One region of the Paenibacillus sp. J31R30 genome, then DNA from elsewhere that is predicted to be linked to it. Evidence: riboswitches for the same ligand, from Rfam matches in the RefSeq annotation. Region 1 holds a riboswitch; each other region holds the start of a gene.
What was found. Region 1 has a riboswitch for cobalamin ahead of AC58QO_RS31845 (S-layer homology domain-containing protein). Riboswitches for the same ligand answer to the same signal wherever they lie in the genome.

Region 2: another riboswitch for cobalamin. It lies ahead of AC58QO_RS24315 (ABC transporter substrate-binding protein); the one in region 1 lies ahead of AC58QO_RS31845 (S-layer homology domain-containing protein).
Region 3: another riboswitch for cobalamin. It lies ahead of metE (5-methyltetrahydropteroyltriglutamate--homocysteine S-methyltransferase); the one in region 1 lies ahead of AC58QO_RS31845 (S-layer homology domain-containing protein).

What each region holds. Positions count from the first base shown of each region.
Region 1 covers NZ_JCAUAV010000020.1:32,031-37,857, reverse strand. Annotated here, with positions in the region: gene AC58QO_RS31845 (S-layer homology domain-containing protein) at 1-4,343, opposite strand, end outside; cobalamin riboswitch at 4,505-4,699, opposite strand; gene AC58QO_RS31840 (hypothetical protein) at 4,840-5,118, opposite strand; gene AC58QO_RS31835 (MBL fold metallo-hydrolase) at 5,738-5,827, opposite strand, start outside.
Region 2 covers NZ_JCAUAV010000009.1:15,518-21,344, reverse strand. Annotated here, with positions in the region: gene AC58QO_RS24345 (MFS transporter) at 1-126, shown strand, start outside; gene cysK (cysteine synthase A) at 190-1,110, shown strand; gene AC58QO_RS24335 (Lrp/AsnC family transcriptional regulator) at 1,312-1,803, shown strand; gene AC58QO_RS24330 (aminotransferase class I/II-fold pyridoxal phosphate-dependent enzyme) at 1,818-3,017, shown strand; gene AC58QO_RS24325 (aspartyl-phosphate phosphatase Spo0E family protein) at 3,108-3,365, shown strand; gene AC58QO_RS24320 (hypothetical protein) at 3,426-3,953, shown strand; cobalamin riboswitch at 3,986-4,138, shown strand; gene AC58QO_RS24315 (ABC transporter substrate-binding protein) at 4,304-5,320, shown strand; gene AC58QO_RS24310 (FecCD family ABC transporter permease) at 5,320-5,827, shown strand, end outside.
Region 3 covers NZ_JCAUAV010000006.1:233,358-239,184, forward strand. Annotated here, with positions in the region: gene tig (trigger factor) at 1-445, opposite strand, end outside; gene AC58QO_RS21520 (hypothetical protein) at 556-1,467, opposite strand; tRNA gene AC58QO_RS21525 (tRNA-Arg) at 1,633-1,706, shown strand; cobalamin riboswitch at 1,875-2,074, shown strand; gene metE (5-methyltetrahydropteroyltriglutamate--homocysteine S-methyltransferase) at 2,226-4,526, shown strand; gene AC58QO_RS21535 (hypothetical protein) at 4,582-4,713, opposite strand; gene AC58QO_RS21540 (DUF4023 family protein) at 4,934-5,047, opposite strand; gene asnB (asparagine synthase (glutamine-hydrolyzing)) at 5,238-5,827, shown strand, end outside.

The sequences.
Region 1 (5,827 bases):
ACTGATAACGTTACATGTTTACCTGGCAGAGGTGTACCACCACCCGGCGTTTCAACCACGCTAGACGTGTAGGCAATAAAGTCTGTAAAATGTTTGGTTTTTACAATAAGATCATTTCCACTATCATACGCGTACTCATTTTTACCGCTGGCGATTCCTGCTGCATCATTGGCATATTTCTGAATGGTATAAGGGAATCCATTCTGAACATAGGCCGCATTCTTCCCGTTCATGCCTTTAAAGGTTAAGGCGATAAATTGATCAAATTGGACTCCCCTATTGCCGCCAATTGTGATCGCTTTTGAAATAGCATCAAGCTTCTTACCATCCGGAATGAGTGTGTTTACCTGTCCAATGATGACTGAATTCGTAGTTTCATTAGCTGTAATTAAGGATAACGCTGATGAATCCCCTCCGATAATCTGTGCCCCCTGAGGGATGACCATGGATACATTCCCTTTGACAGCATTAATTGCTGGAAGGGCAGTTCCTGCAGACAGATTCAGTCGAACCTCTGCGTTGCTATCAGCTGGTAAGTTTACCGTTATTTCTTTATGGGCATCCGCACTTGTGATAGGAATAAGATTGCCCGGATCGCTTGCTGCAATCGTAATCGTAGGTTCATCATTCCCACTCGGTAACGATAACTCCCTCAAATTAATTAATGGCACAGTCGTATAAACCACTGTTGGTGTACCACTTTGAACATAGCCAGACACTGAAACCGTATAATGTCCTACAGGAAGCTTACTAAACAATGCTTTCCCATTAGCATCCGTTGTTTTAGACGCCACTACTGTGCCTGTTGAATCCTCGTTTATCGTTACAATAACGTTCGCCGCATCAACAGGATAAAGCTTCGTATCGATCCCTTTTTCGGTCTTTTGAACTTTAACATTGAAATCAGTATCGTAAAGCGTTCTACCTGTTACCGGTTCAATCGTAATGGAATCGATCGGCATCGCAGGAGGTGCCATCCATTCATTGGTGTAAAAGAGAATAACCTCATCATGGGGCTTTAACGTGATTAATTCTGGATTTACTTTAGAAAAGCTAGTATCCGTAGCAGACGTAATCCATGTATTTCCTCTATGAACGGCATAATCCCAAAACCCTCCTGTTTCATCAGAAGGATGAATGCCTTGTATGGTTAGTTTAAGAGCTCCCCATTGCATCTCTTTTTGGAATTCGATGCCTTTGGCGGATGTAAACGACTCAAGTGCCTGAAGGACGGTCGCGCCCACTGTGCTGCCCTCGGCAATACGAGATTCTGGCCCCTCAATACGAATACTCACTTGCGGAGTTGCTAACGTCGGTTCAAGCCCTGGTAATGATTTGGTGAAATCATATAATCGCTCTTCCCCAGTGCTGTCTCGAAAAATCTTGTAGGCTACTATGGCCTGCAAAGCTTGTTCGGTTGCCATTCCGTTAGAATTTGCAGCATCCATGGTATGTTTAAAGCCACCATCTTCCACACGGAATTGCAAGAGTCTTTCTACTAAATTCACACCGCTATTCGCTGTATAATTAGGTCCCGTCGGATCTACTCCAGCTGAGGTTAAAGCAATAATCGCTTGGGAAATACTCTCGCTGCTCTCACTGCTCCAAGCAGTTGGGAGCCCCCCGCTTTCCAGTTGATGGTCAGATAACCAATTAGCTGCATGATCAATGTTATCCGCTACGGCTGGGTTGCTACGATAAGGAGCAAGTGCGATTAAAGCCATCGCCGTAATGTCAGAGTCGCTCATATCGCCAAATAAGGAGAAACCACCATCTGTATGCTGCTTAGATATAAGCTCATTAAAAAGCTTTTCTCTTGTCCATAAAGCATTATCAGGTATTTGATAATTTTTAGAGTCTAGCGCGATTAACGCATAAATAAGTCCATTGGTACCATTCGTGGCCATCTGGCTATAGTTATATAATTTCTCTATGAGGTTATATCCGGCAACATTTGTTGCATCGCCACCAGCTACCGTAAAACCTAAAATCGTACGACTTAAGTCAGTTACCGGGTCAAACTCCCCTTGAACTCCACTAACATAGTTTACTAAGTGTTGGTAGTAGGATTCTGGCAGCTTCTGCCCTGATCTTGCTAGACCAATGGCAATCCAGTCATCTATAACCCCTACTCCTTTAGCTCCTGTAAAATAATTTGAAGCAGTATCAATAGCCGTATTTATCTCAGCCAATGACGGTTTATCGTCGTTAGGCAAAGATGGAGCCGCCATTTTTATTCTTTTCCAAACACTATCTCCAGTAATTAGATCTCCTAAAGCAATAATCGCTTGATAGGAAGCGATCGAATCTACACCCAGCGAAGTTTTATACTTAAATCCACCATTGGTACTCTGGTATTGAGACAAGGTATCAATTGGCGTTTTACTGCCTGCTATCCAGGCGGGGCTTGTCAGATCCTCTCCTGCGGCAACTAAACCGGAAATAACGGTTGCATCCGTATTTCCGTTATCATTACCCCAGCCAGCAGCAAACACCCCTGTTTGCAACTGGATGCTTTTCAAATAATGGATTGCCTTCGCAATCGCATCATTAGCGCCCTCAATTTCTCTGGAGCCGGTAAGAGCAATAAGCGCCATGCCTGTATAGTCTGCTAAGCTGCCAAAGGAACCGCTCACTGATTGCATGGCAATCAGCTTCTGAACTGCGCCTTTTTTATCGTATGGCGTAGCCGGATTCGTACGATTATAAATGTTCTCCGCATTAGCCGCATTTAAGGCGATAATCGACCACATTTGCTGATTGCTTAAAGAAGAGAACGAGCCTCCTGTACCTTGCTTGCTTCTCACAAACTCTTCAATAATATTTTGCCCACTCGGTGTTTGATACGGGTTTTTACCTGAACTGATCAAGCCCAGAATAAGTCCAGCATAATCCGTAGGTTGTGAAGCCGTTAACTGTCCTGTATAGGAAGGGAACGTATAACCGTTAACAGATCCCCAACCGCCGAAAACCGCACCTAAATCCCACCAGGAAGTCAGATTTTTATTTTTTACGACATTATAGTAATTTTGGGATTGGTTGAGTAAGTAACCAGCTGTAATCTTATCGATGGAAGCAATGACTCTAATCGTGAAAGGCTTAATTAATGTGGCTCCGCCTTTGGTAATGGTTGCATTCAGGCTAACGACCTTATTATCCGCAGGGAACACAGGCCGGTTAACAATTCCGCTGGAAGTCACTGCTGCGTCGTTCGATGACCATGTTATGGTTGAACCAAATGACCCCGCTATTGGTAACGAGAGGTTATTGGTCGTATAGCTGGTATCGCCGAGCGATAAAAAAGCATAATCAAGATCAACGGCCCCTTGATCGGCAGTAACATCTACGTCGTATTTAATTTTATCCCATACGCTTACACCCGAGACTATTTGGCTTAAAGCGATGATCGCATTTTGCGTTGCGGTGGCATTAACTGTGCCGTTAGTTAGGTTGGCCACTGTACTTGCAAATCCACCAGCTGCCAACTGGTATTTGGCGAACACACTTAACGGATTGACACCATTGACTGTCCAGTCACTGCTAGTCACATCAATGCCAACCGAGGTTAATGCCATAACAGCATTAGAAGTATCCGCCATATTGGAGCCAAAACCGCCTACAAAGTCACCTGAGCTTTTTTGTTGTGTTTTGATATAGGCTACGGCTTTTTGAATCGCTGCATCTACGCCATTCATTTCTCTGGCACCTGCCAGTGCGATTAAAGCAGGGCTCGTACTACTGAGATTGCTCCCAATTGCTCCGCTTGTAGCATTTTGCTTACTAATGATCCAGCTAATTGCAGCTGATTTATCATAAGCTTTGGCGGAAGCCAATTTACCTTCGTTGTAATATTGTGAAGCGTTGGCCGCATTAAGTCCGATAACTGCCCACGCATGGATAGCAAGATTGCTGCTATCGAAATATCCATTCGCATTTTGTTTCTCAACTAGCGCCTGCACCAAATTTTGTCCGGTCGCTGTTTTATACGGATTCCCGCCTACGGACAGCACGCCTAAAATGCGATCCCCAAACCCGGAGGCAGTATTGCTTGTGAAATCTTGCCCGAATTCAACAGGCAACGTATATCCTGTAAAATCACTTCCCCATGCTCCTCTAAAAGACAGTGTGTCTAGGAAGTTGCCCATAACCTTATTCGTTGTACTATCATAATAATTTTTGGCATTCGCCAAATAAACATTGGCAGAGACCGATGTTTCCGAACCTGTATCTGTAGCAGCCAAAGCCTGCTTACTTGAGACGAACAATGTCCCTAATGAAGAAAATAAGAGCATAAAAGACATAAACAGTGCGATAAACGATTTTGACATATAACGACGAATCATCTGCATACCTCTTTCCCTTACTAATTTGTAAACGAAAAAAAACACCTTTCCCTGAGTAACAGAGGAAAGATGTCTTTGTAAGAATGCATGTTAATCCAACGATTAAACATTCTTTTTGGCAAATGCAAAGAAACATCTTCCTCCCATCCTCGTGGGAAAAAAAATAGAATACTTACAAGGCAGGTCTCCTGGCTTCGCTTCATCGCTTATACAATCTCCTTCCCCTCTTGTTATCGAGAGTGGCTATAATTGTAAGCTCAGCGTTACAGTGGCGGGACCGCATCGGATTTCAACCGAACTTCCCTTTTAAGCTTCCGCTAGATTCAGCAGAAAGCACCTAATAAGCTAATTTATGAAATTGTCTGTAATCATGACGAATTGTACATGACTTCATCGTAATAGACAATCCTTTTTTTCAAAACAAAAAAAAGGCAACCCCATCAGGACACACAGCCCTGCGGGATTACCTTCCTCTTTTACCCGTGCAATCCGTAAATTAATACTTACAAATGCTACGCGTAATGATAACTAGCAAAATGAAAAGTACTAGGATACTAGCAGCCGAATTGTTTTTCGGAGGACAAGCAACTGCTTGCGTGTGAACTGGTTTTGGGAATACAAATTCAGTTTGTTGGTAGGACGCGTGCAAGTGGATCGGTTGATGCATAATAGGCGCAGGAGCTGGAAGCGGAGTCGGCATCGGCATTGGCATCGGGGTTGGCATTGGCATTGGCATTGGTTGCATTGGGTAATTCGGAACTTTTATATGTTCCATGAGAGAGCACCTCCTTCATATTTTCCTTACAGGGACTTTCACAAGCTTGCGGTTTAACTTGAAAGTTATTGTTGAAGTTGGGTGAATAGCTTACAACATCAGTCTATGGGGAACCACCTACGTTGCACACGGTAAACACCCAGTTACTTAATAAATTGGGTGGGTGTCATGGGCGAACGAGCATATGCGCGAAACAACATACGAATTAGGCTTAGCCAGCTAGCTTTGGCAACTGCCGCTCATCACCACAGCCTCTCCCATTCCAGCACAAAAAAGGGACGCTCCAGCCATAAATATAGCGGAGCCTCTCTTGAATGCAGCTGTGAAGGCTGCAAAAGTGCAAAAAGACAACCTTTTCTAGCGGCTTGACCGCTCGATCTAAAATACGTGCAAAAAGGCAACTATTTCCTCCGTCACGCCTCTTCTGAGCACCTTTTCGGTCCAAAAGGTTGCACTTTCGCACTTATTTCCCTCCGTTTCGCTCATTTCCCTGAAAATAAGTGCCTTTTAGCAGCTTTGACCACTTACGCGGTCATTTCAAACCTAGTTCACAGATTTCACCTGAACACCCTCTCACAAAAAAAACCGCCCCCTCATCGAGGGAGCAGTCCTACTAGCCTTACACGTATGGGTTATTCTCACGTTCGAAGCCGATCGTTGTTTTCGCGCCGTGCCCCGAATAGACGATGACATCGTCGTCCAGCAGGAA
Region 2 (5,827 bases), on a different contig from region 1:
TTTATCTGTGTGATCTCATGGAGCAAGGAGCCCCTAGTAATCAATGTACTGCTATTGGTCATCGGAAGTTCTACCTTCTTCTCATGGGTGTTCATTAGAAATCAGCTGCCCGCATCCAAGTCTTGACAGGGACTAGGTTTCCACATGAAAATGTGAGTAGCAGAATTGTGAAATGAGGAGGGGGCACCATTGTCCAAAAAGATGGTTAACAGCATCACAGAGCTAATCGGAGATACCCCCGCAGTGAGGATTAACCGTTTATTGGAACCGGAAGCTGCTGAGTTGTATGTGAAGCTGGAGTACTTCAATCCGAGCGGAAGCGTGAAGGATCGGGCTGCATGGAATCTCATAGATCAGGCTGAGAAGTCAGGACTCCTTCAGCCAGGTGCGACGATTATTGAGCCTACTAGCGGAAATACAGGCATTGGTCTTGCGATGAACGCGGCGGCTAAGGGCTATAAAGCGATTTTGATTATGCCGGATAATATGAGTAAAGAGCGCATAAATATCTTGAAGGCTTACGGTGCCGAAGTTGTGCTAACGCCAGCTGCTTTGCGGATGCCAGGTGCCATTGCTAAGGCTGTGGAGCTGCGGGATCAAATTCCCGGCAGCTTTATTCCACAGCAGTTTGAAAATCCAGCGAATCCGAGTATTCATCGAATAACGACGGCACCGGAAATTTTGCAGCAAATGGAAGGGCGTTTAGATGCATTCGTTGCCACCTCGGGTACGGGCGGTACGATTACAGGGACTGGTGAAGTGCTTCGGGAACATCTGCCGAATATCCAAATATATGTGGTAGAACCCAAGGGATCGCCTGTACTTTCTGGTGGAAGCCCGGGACCTCATAAGCTAGTCGGAACAAGTCCAGGTTTTGTTCCTGCTATTTTGAACACAAGTATCTATGATGAAATTGTACAAGTGTCGGATGAAGATGCGATTCAAACGATGAGGGATCTAGCAAGCAAAGAAGGCATCCTGGTCGGACCTTCTGCTGGCGCCTCCGTGTGGACAGGCATTCAGGTTGCGAGGAAGCTTGGGGCAGGCAAACGAGTGCTTTGTATTGCACCAGATACGGGTGAACGGTATTTAAGTATGGATCTTTTTTAACTAAGTAATGAGATAAGTAAGACAATCGGAAAGCCACGTGGAGCGTCATCCAGTGGCTTTTTAATTTGCCAATGGAAGTGGAATTTTCAAATATATATAAATATTCTGCCTTTCTTCCTCGATCAGTAATTGAATTAGGACAGTGATTCATTGTAAGATGAATGGATGAACGAAACATATTTCAGAAAGGTAGGTTTAACCATGGATACTTTGAAGCTTAAAATTCTCGATTTACTAAAGGAAGACGCCCGCAGGAGCGCGGATCTGATCGCCACCATGTTAGGAACGGCGGAGGCCGAAGTTGCGCGAGCGATAAGCGAGATGGAAGCGGATAAGGTCATCGTCAAATACGCGACAGTCGTGAACTGGAGCAAAGTAGATGACGAAAAGGTTACCGCCCTAATTGAAGTGCAAATTACGCCGGAGCGCGGGCGCGGGTTTGATGCGATTGCGGAACGGATCTACTTATATCCGGAAGTCAAATCGGTTTATCTGATGTCAGGAGCGTACGATTTACTTGTCGAGATTGAAGGAAGTTCATTGAAACAGGTTGCTTCATTCGTATCCAACAAGTTGTCGCCGATTGATCGAGTTCTTTCCACGAAAACAAATTTCATTTTGAAAAAATACAAACAAGACGGCATTATTTTCGAAGATCAGGAAGATGATCATCGGATGCTTGTTTCGCCGTAAGGAAGAGGTAGCGTATGATCAAGGATGAGACTATTCAAACAAGTAAAAAATCCATGCAGGACTACCTCGCTCCTGCTGTACGTGAAATGAAGCCTTCAGGCATTCGTAAATTTTTTGATCTTGTAAGCAATAGCAAAGAGGATATTATCTCCCTGGGTGTTGGTGAACCGGATTTCTCCACACCATGGCACGTTCGCGAAGCTGCTGTTCATTCCTTGGAGCGCGGCAGAACCAAATATACGCCAAACTCTGGTATCCCTGAGCTCCGCGAAGCCATTGCGAACTATTTGTATACATCGTTTAAGGTCAAATATGAGCCATCGAATGAAGTGCTCGTGACGGTTGGCGGCAGTGAGGCTATCGATTTGGCGCTGCGCTCACTGATTACACCGGGGGACGAAATTCTGATTCCGGAGCCTTGTTATATTTCCTACTCGCCAATCACAGCCATTAGTGGCGGTGTGCCAGTTGGTATCGAAACGTTCGCCAAGGATCAATTCAAGCTAACGGAAAAGGCACTTCGTGATGCGATTACGCCACGTTCCAAAATTTTGATTCTTTGCTACCCAAGCAATCCAACAGGCGGCATAATGACTTATGAGGACTGGCTGCCGATTGCCAAAGTTGTCGAAGAGCACGATCTGATCGTCATTTCCGATGAGATTTATGCAGAGTTAACGTACGGTCAGAAGCATGTGAGTTTCGCCGCGGTTCCAGGGATGCAGGATCGGACGATTCTCGTTAGCGGATTCTCCAAGGCTTTTGCCATGACAGGCTGGCGGATGGGGTATGCTTGCGGTCACCGAGAGCTAATCTCGGCGATGACCAAGATTCACCAGTATACGGTCATGTGCGCGCCAGTCATGGGCCAAGTAGCTGCACATGAAGCGTTGACGAATGGATTGGAAGAGAAAGATCGCATGATCGAATCTTACAATCAACGGAGACGATTGGTTGTTAGAGGCTTCCGTGAGGTAGGACTTGAATGCCATGAACCACAGGGCGCATTCTACGCGTTCCCAAGTATTGTGGCTACAGGATTAACCTCCGATGAGTTTGCACAGCGTCTCTTATACGAGTCAAAAGTTGCTGCTGTGCCTGGGGATGTATTTGGATTAGGCGGGGAAGGTTTCCTGCGTTGCTCATATGCTTACAGCGTTTCCCAACTTAACGAAGCACTAGAAAGAATTGGTAATTTTTTAAGGAAATTATAACTTTTGCAATATATTTTTGTAACAAATTCATATATTCATAGGCGATTAAAACTGGTATTCTTATAGTGAGGAGGGATGAGCGTGGCTTTTATGGAATATCAGCTTACTAACTTTCAGAAGCAATTTCAAATTCGTGAGCAAGAGTTCGGACAGCGTTGGCTGACCAGACATGCCAAGAAGCAAAATTCCCTAACTTTACTAGAAGAAGAGATCAACACATTGCGCCGTAAAATGGAACAGATGGTCATGGAAGGCAGAGAAATGACATCTGATGAAGTTGTTGAATTAAGCACGATGCTGGATCAAAAAATAAATGAATATATGACATCTGGAAAGAAAAGTCGGTGAAAACCGACTTTTCTGGCGACTATCGATAAGAGAGAGTACACGACGGAGGGAAATACTTACATGAAGGCGAAATGGCTATTCGTTGTATTGTTAGGCATGATGCTGGCGCTTACTGCATGTGGTGGACCGAAAGCAGATGTTTCCGTATTTATTATGGGACCTAATGGTTTTCCAAGTGAAGCGGCAGAGAAGATGGAAGTTTCCTTGAAAGCTAAGGTAGGCGAATTGCCTACTGTGAAGCTGAATACATCCCCTATTTTTTCAATGGAAAAAATGATTGTCGAGCTGGCTGCTGGTGGGAATGGGATCTTCATCTTGGGAGAAGAACAGTTCAAAGGCTTGAGTAACCAAGCGGGATTCGTTTCATTAGACAACACGATTAATCCGGCAGATTACCCTGATGGGGTTATCGAAATCAAAGAAGAAGGCAAGTCCGCAGAGAAGCATCTATATGGTATTCCGCTTACAGGGAATAAATGGATGAAAGAGCAAGGCTATGAAGGCAAAGGTTTGTACGCGTTCATTCCTCAGAATGCTCCGAAAATGGACGAGGCTTTGAAAGTCATCAAAATCATTGCGCAAAAGTAAGAGAACGTCTATAATCGACAAATAGCTTGATCGTATAATTTGCAATCATAGGTACGAATAAGCTTCCGAATGGAAGGTTATTCGTTTAGGGGAAGCCGGTTCAAATCCGGCACGGTCCCGCCACTGTAATCCAGTCTTGCGAAAGTCTGGAGAGTCAGGATACCTGCCTATGATGCCGTTACAACATCCTTCGAGGAAAAGGATCGCGTTAAATCAGGAAGCAGCGTACGTAGGTCCGTTGCCCAATACCGCGATTTATCGTCCCCTTGTTCCTAGTGAACAAGGGGACTTTTTTCAATTGGCATGGAAACGAAAACGAAAATGAATGAAGAAGAAAGAGGGTTTATTTGATGACACAAAGCAGGATCAAGAAAGGTCTTATTCTCACATTAGCGGTTGCAACAGCGATTTCTTTAGCAGCATGTGCCAAAAAGGAAACAGAAATCTCGGATCCATCGAAACTTGGCGGTGAGGGGACGAAGGCACCAACCACGACTACATCTTCAGCGCCTGCCGCAGCGAAGAAAACGACATACCCATTGAAAGTGAAGGATGCAACAGGTAAAGAATTTACTTTCGACAAAGCCCCAGAACGTATAGCATCGGTCTCCCCGTCAGAGACAGAAGCACTATTTGCAATTGGACTAGAAGCGAATATTGTGGGCGTATCTGACTTCGATGATTATCCAGAAGCGGCTAAATCGAAGCCGAAGCTAGGCAGCATCACCAAACCCAATATGGAGGCCGTTATTGCTTCCAATGCCAATCTTGTGTTCACTGGTGTTTCCATGAGTGCAGAATCCGTAGAGAAGCTTCGTGCATTGAACATTAATGTGTTTAAAGTTGAGCCCAAAACGTTAGATGATGCCATTAATAACATTCAAACCTTCGGACTCATTACGGATCATCAGGAGCAAGCGGAAAAGGTTGTCACTAAAATGAAAGCAGATCGTCAGAAGGTCGTCGATGCTGTGAAAGACGTGAAGCAGCCCAATAAGAAAAAAGTATATATGGAATTTGCACCAGGCTGGACTGTGGGAAGCGGAGAATTCATGGATGAATTGATCAATATCGCAGGTGGCATCAACGTTGCTAACGATAAAGCAGGTTGGTACGAAATCAGCGAAGAAAAGATCATTCAACAGAATCCAAATGTCATTTTATTCGCAAATGGGATTGTGGACTTCAAGAGCAAGAAGCCGTTAGAAGAAATCATTCGTACGCGCGGTGGGTGGGATGCCATTGATGCCGTGAAAAATAAACGTGTGATAGGGCTCGACCAAAACTTGGTAAGCCGCCCAGGTCCGAGATTGACGGATGGTTTATTGGAAATGGCGAAAGGCATCTATCCTGAACTGGTGAAATAATGAAAAGAAAATTGATGCTAGGAGGAGGAGTAGGCGTTATACTCCTTCTTCTTTCTATTGTTGTGAGTTTATCCATAGGTTCAGCTCAGCTTCCTATTTCGCATATTGTGGGGATACTGGCAAAGCATCTGCCTTGGATAGGAAGTCACATCGAGGTGAACTGGCCGCAGTCATCCGAACAAATTATGAATAAAGTACGAATCCCGCGTGTGCTGCTGGGTATTCTTGTTGGGGCCGTGCTCTCCATAGCTGGCGCTGGATTCCAAGGGGTTCTGCGCAATCCGCTCGCCGATCCTTACTCGCTTGGTGTCTCATCAGGGGCATCGGTAGGTGCTGCATTTCTTATCTATTTTGGGCTGCAATTGGCCTGGTTCGGACAATGGTCGATCCCGATTGTAGCTTTCGTGACGGGGTTAACTTCCTTGTTCTTGGTCTTGAAGCTGGCCATGATTGAAGGGAAACTGAAGATGGAAACGCTGATTTTATCCGGCGTCGTGATGCAAGCAT
Region 3 (5,827 bases), on a different contig from region 1:
GACGTTGTTGCAAACGTGCAAGCTCATCATTCAATTCTTGCTCAGAAACAGTAGCGTTAACCGCTTCTACTTCGATACCTTTGTAATCGCCAAGCGCTACTTCAGGCTTAACTGTTACTTTAGCTTTGAATTTCAAGACTTGACCTTTACCGAATTGCTCAACATCTACTTCAGGACGATCAACAGGCTCGATTTTAACCTCTTCAATCGCTTCTACGTAAACTTCTGGCAAAATGATATCTAGTGCATCTTGATACAAGCTTTCAACACCGAATTTAGCTTCAAAGATTGAACGAGGCACTTTCCCTTTACGGAATCCTGGAACATTCACTTTCGCTGATACCTTCTTAAATGCTTTATCCAAAGCATCTGCTACACGTTCTGCCCCAACTTCAACTTCAAGAACGCCAACGTTCTTCTCTATTTTTTCCCAACTTGCTTTCATTTTATGCCTTCCCCTCCAAAAATGTACCATGACATATATTTTTCACGTTAAGCTCATTATAACCATTCTATTATACCATATAACATTTTCATTTCAAGCCAGCTTTGATCTTAGCTAGGATCTGGGCTAAATTGCTTCACAAATGCGCTAAGCACGTTATGCGCCCGCTTCCATTGCAGCGTCATGGCATCCACTATTCCGTAGGTTTCTAGCAACTCTTCTCGATCCACCGTACCAAATAATTTATCCTGCAAAATCGCATGCAGCGCGGATGCCCACACGTCTACTGCACTTTCTTCTGTCCTAAGCAGCTCTGTGTAAATCGATGTGCCATACGCATAGGCAAGAAACTCCTGCCAAGTCTGAGTTGCAAAGTAGACAAAGTCAGGCTGGCTTATTTCACTAATGTCCCCGACTCTGCGAATCATATCACGAATTCGCAATGGAAAATCCTCCGCTGCCAGAGGTGTCTCCTCGATTTCGACGAGAACCGTTTTACCATGCTTGGGAAACTCAATGAATCCATGCTCTCCCATTTGTTTAAGCGTCTGAAGGGCTTTGAATTGCAGATGAGGATGTCTGGGCCTTTCGCAAAGCCAGGACCTCACGAATTGGCTCACTTCGGACTGATCGATATAAGCAAGCTGCTCCAAGGCACTAACTTGTTCTTCTAAAGTACCCTCATGAAGCATGGTTTGAAGTTTGCGTATGAATGCTCCATCATCCGAGGCTGCTTTATCATGAATGTACTGTCGCAATAAGGCGGATTCTTCCTCCGAATCCTCTTCCTCTGTCTCTGTAGCTGGAAACATCGTTTCCGGAAACATGGTTAGCAGCCAGTGGCGCAGAGCTTCCCATTGCTCGGATTTACTCGACTCGACATTGGGAAACTGCAGGAGGAATGTAAGCATCTCGAGTGCTTCTTTATATTGCTCGGAGCGCAACAGCCTCGTCAGCTCATCTTCGTAGTACTTCTCTGTTTTAGGAAAAAGAATGACATTATTAGCCGTAGGGTCAGACATAGGGATCACCTCAGTTCGTGGTCTCGCTTGTGACAGTTTACTCTATCACCCAAATGATTGCAAAAATAAATATGAAAAGAAGTGTTGACTTCTTATAAATCGATATGATATTATAACTCTTGCTTCGCCAAACGGATCATGTCCAGGCGGTAAGAAGTGAGGTATGTCTCAGTAGCTCAGCTGGATAGAGCACACGCCTTCTAAGCGTGCGGTCGGGGGTTCGAATCCCTCCTGGGACGTAGATGTAAAAGGAAAGGCCGCGAGAAATCGCGGTCTTTTTTGTTTTTCGCAGGCAGATCCAATTAAACTCTTTATTTTTCAATGAAGAATTTTGAAAAATGGAGAAGCTGCCGATGTAAAACAAAACTCTTTGCATACTTAAAGATTTCATGTATAGTATTCAACAATTGCATATTGTGGGAATAGGTGCTCTTGTTTAGCCTAATAAACGAGAGCTTAAAAGGGAAGTTCGGTGTAATACCGACGCGGTCCCGCCACTGTAACAGAGGAGTCGACGCTTAAGGTGCCACTGATCGAAAGATCGGGAAGGCTAGCGTTTGACGAGGATTCTGGAGCCAGGAGACCTGCCTAATTCTGACAGCACTGTTTTTACCTACGGGAGATAGGGAGGTGTTAGAGATAGTAAACACTGTATACACATACACAGGGTATCTTTAACCTTTTTTATTAAGGTTGGAGATGCCCTTTTTTTGATTTTCCGTGATTCGTTTGAAGCAAAATTTGAGGAGGATGATCCCATGTGTGCACTGATCAATAGCAATTTAGGATACCCAAGAATTGGCGAGAACCGCGAGTGGAAGAAAGCGCTGGAGGCCTTCTGGGCCGACAAACTGGATGAGCATGATTTTACAAAGCAAATCGAGGACATTCGACTTCAGAACCTAAGCCTGCAGCAGCAGAAAGGCATCGACCTTATCCCTGTAGGCGATTTCAGCCTGTACGATCACGTGCTGGACACGTCCACCATGTTCGGACTAGTTCCAAAGCGCTTCCCGTATGAAGGCGGCGAAGTTCCACTTGCCACTTACTATGCGATGGCTCGCGGCAGTCAAGGTGCAACCGCTTGTGAAATGACCAAATGGTTCAACACCAATTATCATTACATCGTTCCTGAGTTACAGGATGCACGGCCAGCGCTCACAATCAACAAACCGCTTGAGGCATACAGAGAGGCTAAACAAAAGCTAGGCATTAACGGCAAGCCTGTTGTTCTTGGCCTATTTACCTTTCTTAAGCTGGCTAAGGGTTATAAAACTGAAGAAATCGATGGGCTAATCGAGTTATTTCTACCGCTTTATTCACGTATTTTGACAGAGTTGACGGAGGAAGGTGTGGAATGGGTACAGCTGGATGAGCCTATTCTCGTGCAATCCCTGAGTCCAGCAGATATTAGACGTGTAAAACACATCTACAGTACGCTTGCGGCAGCTGCTCCGACACTTAAAATGATGGTGCAAACGTATTTTGACGCTGTCGATCATTACGAGGAACTTATTTCCCTTCCCGTCCATGGTATCGGATTAGATTTCATTCATGGGTATGAGTTGAACTTGAGCAATCTTCAAACACATGGCTTCCCCACGGATAAAGTACTTGGCGTAGGCATTGTGGATGGACGCAATATTTGGCAGACGGATTTGAGCAATCAGCTTGCTTTCCTTGCCCAGCTTGAAGCTATCGTTCCCTATGAGCGTATGCTGCTGCAGCCATCGTCTAGCCTTCTGCATGTTCCTGTTTCAACTCGTAAAGAAAGTAAACTAGAGCCTGTATTGCGGGATGCGCTAGCATTCGCTGAAGAAAAGCTGACAGAGCTTTCTATCTTGACAAAAGCCATTCAACACAGCCAAGATTTCATTCAATTGGAATTAGATATAAATCAAACGGCCATTGCAAGGCTCAATGCCTCCTCCTACCGAAATAAGGCTGTCGTCCAGCAAGCGATTGCAAATATCGGTCAACAACGCTCCACTAGAAACAGCAGCTTCACAACGCGCAGAAGCCTTCAGGCAGCGAAATGGCAACTACCCTTCCTGCCGACTACAACGATTGGCTCCTTTCCGCAAACAGCTGAAGTCCGGAATGCTCGTAAAAATTGGCGCAGCGGCGAATGGACGCCCGAGCAATATGAATCGTTCATTCAACAGCAGATTACAGAGTGGATTAAACTCCAAGATGAGCTTGGACTTGATGTGCTTGTACACGGGGAATTTGAGCGTACGGATATGGTCGAGTTTTTCGGTGAAAAGTTGGATGGCTTTGCATTTACCTCCAACGGCTGGGTTCAATCCTACGGTTCACGCTGTGTGAAACCTCCTGTTATTTTCGGCGATGTGGAATTCGTGCAAGAGATGACGGTCAAAGAAACGAAATTTGCCCAATCACTCACTACAAAGCCAGTCAAAGGCATGCTAACAGGACCCATTACGATTCTGAACTGGTCCTTCGTACGCAGCGATATTTCACGCGAGCAGGTTGCCTACCAAATCGCATTGGCCCTGCAGCACGAAGTAGAAGCGCTGGAGCAAGCAGGCATTGAGATGATTCAAGTGGATGAGCCCGCTCTGCGAGAAGGTCTGCCATTAAAGAAAAGTGATTGGCAAGCTTATCTGAACTGGGCTGTACTCGCCTTCCGATTGTCGACGGCAACCGTAAGCGATGAGACGCAAATTCATACGCATATGTGCTATTGCGAGTTTCATGACATTATTGATGCCATTCGCGCGCTAGACGCCGACGTCATCTCGATCGAAACCTCACGAAGTCATGGTGAGCTGATCCACAGCTTCGAGGAGCATACGTATGACCAAGGAATCGGGCTTGGGGTTTATGACATTCACAGTCCGCGCGTACCCTCAGTAACAGAAATGGTAGAAATGATTGAACGTGCTCTTCAGGTGTTAGAGCCAGAGTTGTTCTGGATTAATCCGGACTGTGGCTTGAAAACACGAGGTAAAGAAGAGACCATTGCTGCGCTACGCGTGATGGTCGAGGCTGCCAAGCTCTTTAGAGAAAGCCGCAGTGAATTGATATCTTCCTAATATAAAGAAAAACACCCCTGCTGTTGCAAGCAAGGGTGTTTTGAAGATCATCCGCTTACACAGATGGCCTGTTCGGCTGGTGGTGACCTGGTTCCGTGGAATCCAGATTCGATTGAATACGAGATGATTGCTTCGAGTGGTCGATGGTGCTTTGCGTTTTCTGATCCATACCTTTTTTCTTACCCATGATAAGCAACTCCTTCTACTCATAGAATGAACGCTACATTAGTATGGGAAGTTCCGTGCTGAATATGCTGGATATTCTAGGAGTAAAGATGACGCGGGGTTAAGCTAGGACTTTGAGCCTATTTCTCGGCGATCGCTGACAGTAGCTCGCTTTCCGAGCCTGTATAACAAAGAGCCTGAAGGGATTACTCCCTGCAGGCTCTTGCTCATGCCAAACGACGTTAGTGCATCTTATGAGGCAAGTTTTTGCCTGTATGACCGTCACCTTGTGTCCTTTTGTTCTTCTCGGCTTTCCTCTGCTTCTCATGCAGCTTGCTAATGAAATGACTATCCATGAGCACTCGCCTCCTGAAGAAAGAATGGCATTACCCCTTTAGAATGTCACAGCAGCCCGTAATTTAATCAACCAATCTCTACAAAAAGCACGCCCTGCTTGCTCCACCGGATTCTGGACAGACATTTAATACCTTTCATTTGCATACCCTTTATCATTATGCTCTCTTCAAAAGAAAGGAAGGAACGTCTATGTGCGGAATAACGGGTTGGATAGATTGGCGGAAAGACTTGACCGGGTACCCGTCCATTCTAGAAAATATGACGGAAACGCTCCAACTGCGTGGACCAGATGCTTCAGGTACCTGGATTTCACAGCATTGTGCCCTCGGACATCGACGTCTAAGTGTTATGGATCCTGAGAATGGCGCTCAGCCTATGGTCCGTAAACAAGGCGACTATACGTATACCATCGTATATAATGGCGAACTCTATAATGCCCCAGAGTTAAAAAAGGAGCTCGAGCTCCGCGGTCACCACTTCCGCACGACGTGCGATACCGAAGTGCTGCTTGTGGCTTTTATCGAGTGGGGAAAAGCATGTATTGACCGCTTGAACGGCATTTTTGCCTTCGCCGCTTGGAATGACCAAGAGCAGTCCCTGACCTTAGTGCGGGATAGACTCGGTGTTAAGCCACTTTTTTATTCCCATCAGGATAGTGTATTGTTATTCGGCTCTGAACCAAAAGCGATTCTAGCTCACCCTGACTTCAAAGCAGAGGTTGGTGCTGAAGGCTTTGCTGAAATATTCGCAGTGGGACCGGCTCGCACGCCAGGACATGG